One region of the Nocardioides sp. NBC_00850 genome, then DNA from elsewhere that is predicted to be linked to it. Evidence: riboswitches for the same ligand, from Rfam matches in the RefSeq annotation. Region 1 holds a riboswitch; each other region holds the start of a gene.

Region 1 (2,193 bases):
TTGATGCCGCTGATCACGTTCTGCAGCAGGTTCTTCCCGCCGGACTGGAAGTGCTTGAGGAAGGCGAAGTTGGAGTAGAGGACGCAGTTCTCCATCAACGTGAAGACGCTCAGCGCGTAGAGCAGGTCCTCGTCGGCGATCGCGTCCCACACGAACTGGATCCGCTCGGCCAGCACCGGGTCGTTCTTGTAGGAGTCATAGAACTCCTCGGTGTCGATCATCAGCACCTTGTTGAGCTTCGCGTAGAACGGCGCGTGCATGTTCAGCTCGGCGAACGAGAAGGCGTTGGCCATCATCTGGACCTCCGGACGCGGGAACGCGTGGAAGATCCGGTCGCCCCACACCTCGCCGCCGAGGATCAGCTCGTAGATGGTGAACAGCTTCAGCGTCGTCTTGACCGCCGCCTGCTCGGCGTCGGTCATGTTGACCAGGAAGTCCTGCTTGTCGTTCTCGACCGGGATCTCCTCGGCGGTCCAGAAGATGCTCCGCTGCTTCTTGGCCAGGTCCTCGGCCATCGGATAGTCGAAGACGTACGCCGACTTCTCGGTGCGGATCGGTAGACCCTCGGTGTCGATCAAGCCCCATGCCCCTTGCTCACGCAGGCCCCCGGCCCGCTGGATGTCTCGTGCATCCGTGCCGGGGCAGGGAGGACGGCGGCAGCGCGCCGGGCGGACCCGGTCACGTGGTGCTCGCTCGATCCCCTGACCTTCCCTCGAGGTCGCGGACCCCACCATGAGGTGGGCACTGGCAGGTCTTCGGACTCGTGGGCGTCATCGTGCTCGGTCCTAGTGGCCGTCGCTTCCCAGGAGCCGGCTTGCTCCCAGTGCTTCGTGACGGCGGTCGTTCCCACTCACCGCTGCGGGGCAGTCCCGGACTCACACCGGGTTCCCTCTTGCCTCTCCCGCCCCGTCGCCGAGGTGGGAGAACCAGCTGCGAGGACCACTATATGCGGGAATTACACCAATGCAACTTCCTAGATCTTGTGTTCCGCCGTGTCGCCGGAAACTTCCCCGACACCGTCCCTGCGGCCCGTGCTAGCCTCTGCGCCGAGTCGAACGCATCCTGATGGATGCCAGGGAACTCCGGTGTGAATCCGGGACTGGCGCGCAGCGGTGAGGGCGACGGTGACGCTAGGCAGCCACTGGGGACCGGGTCCCTGGGAAGGCGGCGTCACCGGGTGAACCCGAGTCCGAAAACCTGTCGGCTCAGATGTACGTCACGGCCCTCGCGACCAGGGTCCAGAGGACCTGAGAGGCCGATCGCCGTGGAAACGCCGTCCCGCGAGACCCTGAGCCCGCGCGAGACCCTGAGCCCGCGCCGTGCCCGTGACCGGAGACGACGAGTCCCGTTCGTGCCGCTGGTGACTGCGCTGCTGCTCGCCTCGGCGCTCAGCGCCGTCGCGTCCCTGGCCTTCGGGTCCGAGCGGATACCGATCGGTGAGGTCATCGCGGCGGTCGGCGACCGGCTCCAGGGCGACGCCCCGGGGAAGTGGGACGTGATCGTGTGGGAGCTGCGCGTCCCCAGGGCGCTGATGGCGCTCGCCGTAGGCGCCGGCCTGGCCGTCGCCGGTGCGGGCATGCAGACCCTGGTCCGTAACCCGCTCGCCGACCCGTTCCTCCTCGGCATCAGCTCGGGCGCCTCGGTGGGAGCGACGGCGGCGATCACCACCGGGGCGCTGGGCGGCCTCGGCATCTATGCGGTCTCCGGCGGCGCGCTGCTCGGGGCGGTCGGCTCGGCCATGCTGGTGTGGCTGGTGGCCACCGCGCAGGGCGGGTTGACCCCGATCCGGTTGGTGCTCTCGGGTGTCGTGCTCTCCTCGGGGCTCTCCGCGATCGCCTCGTTCCTGGTCTTCATGAGCGATGATCCGCGCGCGGCGGACTCGGTGATGTTCTGGATGCTCGGCAGCGTCGGTGGCGCCAGCTGGGAGAAGCTGTGGCTGCCCGCGATCCTCAGTCTCGTCCTGGGGCTCGCAATGCTGGCGCTGCACCGTTGGCTGGACGCGCTGGCCGCCGGCCCCGAGACCGCCGCGGCGCTCGGCGTGGACGTCGCGGCGCTGCGTACGACTCTGTTCGTCGCGCTGGCCGTGCTGGTCGGGGTCCTGGTCGCGGTCAGCGGTGGGATCGGGTTCGTCGGGCTGATCGTGCCGCACGCGGCCCGGCTGCTCGTGGGCGCCCAGCACCGGGTGGTGCTCCC
Region 2 (2,193 bases), 2.7 Mb from region 1:
CCGGCGCGTCCGAACGCCCACCCGGCCAGGCCGGTGGTGTTGGAGTTGGCGATGTTGCCGGTGGCCGCCTTGAACGACCCGTCCTCCGCCTGGGTCTCCTTCAGCCAGCTCACGCCGGCCTCGACGGCCTTCTCCGCCTCCGGGGACGCGACCCCGGACAGGGCGATCAGCGCGAACGCGGTGGCGTCGGCGTCCGGGACTGCCTTCGGGTCGGCGTCGCAGGTCTGATCAGCAGCGGCGGGGTCGGCCGTGAAGGTGACCCGGAACCACCCCTCCTCGCACTGCTGCCCGGCCAGGAACTCCGTCGCGGCCGCGGCCTCCTCGCTCTCGGCGTTGTTCAGCGCCCACACGGCGTACGACTGTCCGATGGTGTTGGAGTAGTCAGCCGCCTTCTTGTCCTTGGGGTCGAGCTCGTCGGCGATCCGGCCGTTCTCGGCGACCGTGCCCTCGAGCTGCTCGAGCAGACCGGGGTCGGAGGCGTCGACGTTCTGCTGGAGGACGAGCGCCTTCGCGGTCGCTCCGGCCGAGGTGATCGTGCCGAACCCGGGCGAGGTGTAGGCCTTCTTGTTCTCCATCACCGCCGCGGCGATCGTGGAGATCTCCTCGTCGTAGCCACCGACCTCTGCCAGCGCGATCCCGATGTCGGCGCTGAGCCCGAAGTCGTCGGTGCCGTACTGCGCGTTGCGGGCCACGCCCTCCGGCGCCTGGGCCACGAGCCAGTCGGCCACCGCGGTGGACACCTTGGCGTCGTAGGTGGGCTTCTCCCCCTCCTCGACGGCTTTCTCGCCACAGCCGGCGAGCGAGGTGAGGGCGAGGGCGGCGGCGATGCCGCCGAGGACGGTCTTCTTCATGGTTCCTTCCGCGCTGTTCGTCGGGAAGGCCCAGGGCCGACCCGCTGCTTTCCACGACAGCGTCAGGTCAGTACGCGCCCGTCGGCAGGTGCTCCGGCTCGCTCAGGACTCTCGGTCCTGGGCCTACGGTTGCGGGTCAGCGCCGGGATCCGACCGGCTTCCCCCACCACGGCGTGTGTTGATTGAGGCTCTGCTATGCGGGGCAATCCTATGCCGGGCAGGCCCTGCTTGCGGGATCGCCGCCGAGCAGTCACTCTGTCCCCATGCGCCACAGGATTCTCGGCCTTGTCGCAACCTCGATCTCGGCCACCTTTCTCGCCCTCTCCCCGACCACGACGGCGGGTGCGGAGGAGGCACGGACATCGGTCACGTACGCCGATCTGGTCGCCATGTTCGGCGAGAAGGTCGGTGACCGGAGCACCGTCGAGACCGGGCTGCCGAGCCTCAACCGCGCCATGGCCGATGCCGGGATCACCACGGCCTACCGGCAGGCGGCGTACCTGACCACGCTCGCCAACGAGAGCTCCTTCCACCACGACGCCAAGGGTCGCGACAAGCGGAAGTTCACCGGTCGCGGCTACATCCAGCTGACCGGCGAGGCCAACTACACCGACGCCGGCGCCTACTTCGACATCGACCTGCGCCGCCGCCCCGAGCTCGCCCGGTCGCTGGACTACAGCGCGCCGATCTCGCGGTGGTACTGGACCGTCGCCCGCGACATCAACCCGCTAGCCGACGCCCTCGACATGGGCGGGGTCAACGCGGCGATCGGCTACCCCCGCAACAAAGAGGAGGACACCGAGCGCTGTCGCGACTTCAAGGCCGCGCTGAAGCACCTCCACGGGTCGGTGCCCAAGGGCGTTCGATGCTCTCGCCCGGCGTCCACGGAGACCCGGTAGAGGACGTACGTCACTTCTTGTTGCGTTTGTCGCTGACCGCGATCGCCGAGGTGCCCTCGTCCTTGAGCTCGAAGAGGTCGATCGCCTTGATGAGCTTGGTCCAGGTGGCGTACCCGTAGTTGCGCGGGTCCTCGGAGGACTGGTTGCGGATGCGGGAGACCACGGTGCCGACCAGTGCCCAGCCGTCGTCGTCGGCGGCCGCGGCGATGGAGTTGCGCAGCAGCTGGATCAGCCGGGCGTTGCGCTTCAGCGCCTGCCCGTTGGTCGCCGCGGACGACTGCTTGCGGGTGCGCGTGGTCCCGGGCTCGGTGTCGGCCTCGGTCTCCTCCTCGGAGCCACCGAGCTTCTCCACCACGGTGAACCGGGTGCAGGCGCTCTTGAACGGCGCCGGCGTCTTCTCCCGGCCGTAGCCGTAGACCGCCCGGCCCTTCTCCCGCAGGTAG
Region 3 (2,193 bases), 240 kb from region 1:
GTAGAGCCCGGCGACGATCTTGACCAGGGTCGACTTCCCGGCACCGTTCTCCCCCACGAGCGCGTGGATGGATCCGGCCTCGACCCGGAGGCTTCCGGACCGGAGGGCGCGTACGGGGCCGAACGACTTGGCCACGTCCCGCAGCTCCAGTGCGGCGGGTGTGTCCGGCATGGGCAGCTCCTCGAATTGAAAGGTTTCAAGCCTGGTTTACGCTAGTGATGGCAATCACATACGTCAACACTCTGAGGCCGCTAATTTGAGCGAGATCCGGACTTTGTCATCAGACCGCGTCGGCGCCCGCCCACATCCAGCCGGGAATCCCGCCGCGTCAGACGGCGTTCAAAGCTCCATGCACGCACTCTGGGTATGGGCACATCCGCACGCGTCATCACTCAACGGACGGCTGCGCGAGGTCGGCATGAAGGCGCTCGGCGCGGCCGGCTGGAGCGTCGACGAGATCGACCTCTATCGAGAAGGTTTCAATCCACTTCTGGTGGAGCGGGGCGAGGCCGACGTACGCCGCCACCAGGACCGGCTGCGGGAGGCCGATCTGCTCGTCGTGCAGTTTCCGCTGTGGTGGTATTCGGTGCCGGCCATCCTCAAGGGCTGGATCGACCGGGTCTTCGAGTCGGGGTTCGCCTTCGACGTACCGGATCCGGAGACCGGCAAGCCGCTCAAGTACGGCAAGGGCGGACTGGTCGGCAAGCGCGCGCTGACGATCGTCACCGCCGGTGACCGGTCCGCGACCCTGGGTCCGCGCGGGATCAGCGGCGACATCGAGGACGTCCTGTGGCCGTTGCTGCACGGCACGTTCTGGTACACCGGGATGGACCCGCTGCGCCCGCACCTGATCACCGACACCGACACCATCGACGCCCAGGTGATGGCCCGGATCGAGTCCGACCTGAGCGTACGTCTCGAGGGCGTGATGACGGAGCCGCGGATCGACTACCGGCCGATGGCCGAGGAGCACTACGACCACACGATCAGGCTCCACGACTCGGTCGCGCCCGGGAAGGACGGGCTGAGCGCCCATCGCGAGGGCTGAGGTCGTGCCCCCTAGGGGCGGAGCCGCCTGCTACGGTCTTGGAGCCAGCCGCTCGGGACGTAGTCCCGGCACGGGAACCCGGTGAGAGTCCGGGACTGACGCGCAGCGGTGTGGGTGACGGACGGGACACTGTGCCACTGGGCCCTCGGGCCTGGGAAGGCGTCTCGCGCCGGTCGATCCCGAGTCCGAAGACCTGCTGGCCCTGCAGCAGACCGCTGCCGGTCAGGACGGGCGACGCGCACCAGCCCGCGACCCGCTCGAGGACCGACGTGCACCCCTCCCGCACCATCCGAACGTTCACCGCGAGCACCGTCCTGGTGCTCTGCTCCGCGCTGGCCGGCTGCGCCGCCGACCAGTCCTCCGGCGCACAGCAGGCGGCCGCGGACACCGCAGGCTTCCCGCTCACCCTGACCAACTGCGGGCGCGAGATCACCCTCGAGGCACCGCCCGAGCGCGTCGTCTCGCTCAACCAGGGCTCCACCGAGATCCTGCTCTCGCTCGGTCTCGCCGACCGGATGGCCGGCACCGCGACCTGGACCGACCCGGTGCTCGGCTCGCTGGCCGCGGACAACGAGCAGGTGCCCCGGCTGGCCGAGAACGCGCCCTCCTACGAGCGCGTCCTGGAGGCCGAGCCGGACTTCGTCACGGCCTCCTTCATCAGCACCCTGGGTGAGGGCGGGGTGACCACACCCGAGGACCTGGGGAAGCTCGGCGTGGGCTCGTATCTCTCCCCCGCCGAGTGCCTCAAAGACAACGAGGGCGATGACGACGGCACCCGCCACGACCCCCTCGAGATCGACACGATCTTCCAGGAGATCACCGATCTGGCGCGGATCTTCGGCGTCCCCGAGCGGGGCGAGGAGCTCGTCGCCGACCTGACGAAGCGGCTGGCGACCGCCCGGACCGAGGCACCGGCGGGCGAGGTGAGCGCGATGTACTGGTTCGCCAACTCCGAGTCGCCCTATCTGGCCGGCTGCTGCGGCGGCCCGGGGATCATCGGCCGCACCCTCGGCGTCGAGAACGTCTTCGACGACACCACCGATGAGTGGCCGCAGATCAACTGGGAGACCGTCGCCGAGCGCGACCCCGATGTCATCGTCGTCGGTGACCTGACCCGCAAGAGCCAGACCGCCGAGACCGCCCGC

Evidence for each region. A riboswitch is a leader RNA that binds a small molecule or an ion and turns the genes downstream of it on or off. The one in region 1 is predicted to bind cobalamin.
Region 2: linked by a shared signal. The riboswitch ahead of OH802_RS25595 (hypothetical protein) and the one ahead of OH802_RS12525 (FecCD family ABC transporter permease) in region 1 are both predicted to bind cobalamin.
Region 3: linked by a shared signal. The riboswitch ahead of OH802_RS13690 (ABC transporter substrate-binding protein) and the one ahead of OH802_RS12525 (FecCD family ABC transporter permease) in region 1 are both predicted to bind cobalamin.

Annotation. Positions count from the first base shown of each region.
Region 1 covers NZ_CP108845.1:2,553,875-2,556,067, forward strand. The annotation lists gene OH802_RS12520 (ribonucleotide-diphosphate reductase subunit beta) at 1-578, opposite strand, end outside; cobalamin riboswitch at 729-946, opposite strand; cobalamin riboswitch at 1,036-1,220, shown strand; gene OH802_RS12525 (FecCD family ABC transporter permease) at 1,352-2,193, shown strand, end outside.
Region 2 covers NZ_CP108845.1:5,286,513-5,288,705, forward strand. The annotation lists gene OH802_RS25595 (hypothetical protein) at 1-851, opposite strand, end outside; cobalamin riboswitch at 917-1,049, opposite strand; gene OH802_RS25600 (hypothetical protein) at 1,115-1,750, shown strand; gene OH802_RS25605 (NYN domain-containing protein) at 1,761-2,193, opposite strand, start outside.
Region 3 covers NZ_CP108845.1:2,795,400-2,797,592, reverse strand. The annotation lists gene OH802_RS13700 (sugar ABC transporter ATP-binding protein) at 1-171, opposite strand, end outside; gene OH802_RS13695 (NAD(P)H-dependent oxidoreductase) at 350-1,048, shown strand; cobalamin riboswitch at 1,077-1,264, shown strand; gene OH802_RS13690 (ABC transporter substrate-binding protein) at 1,318-2,193, shown strand, end outside.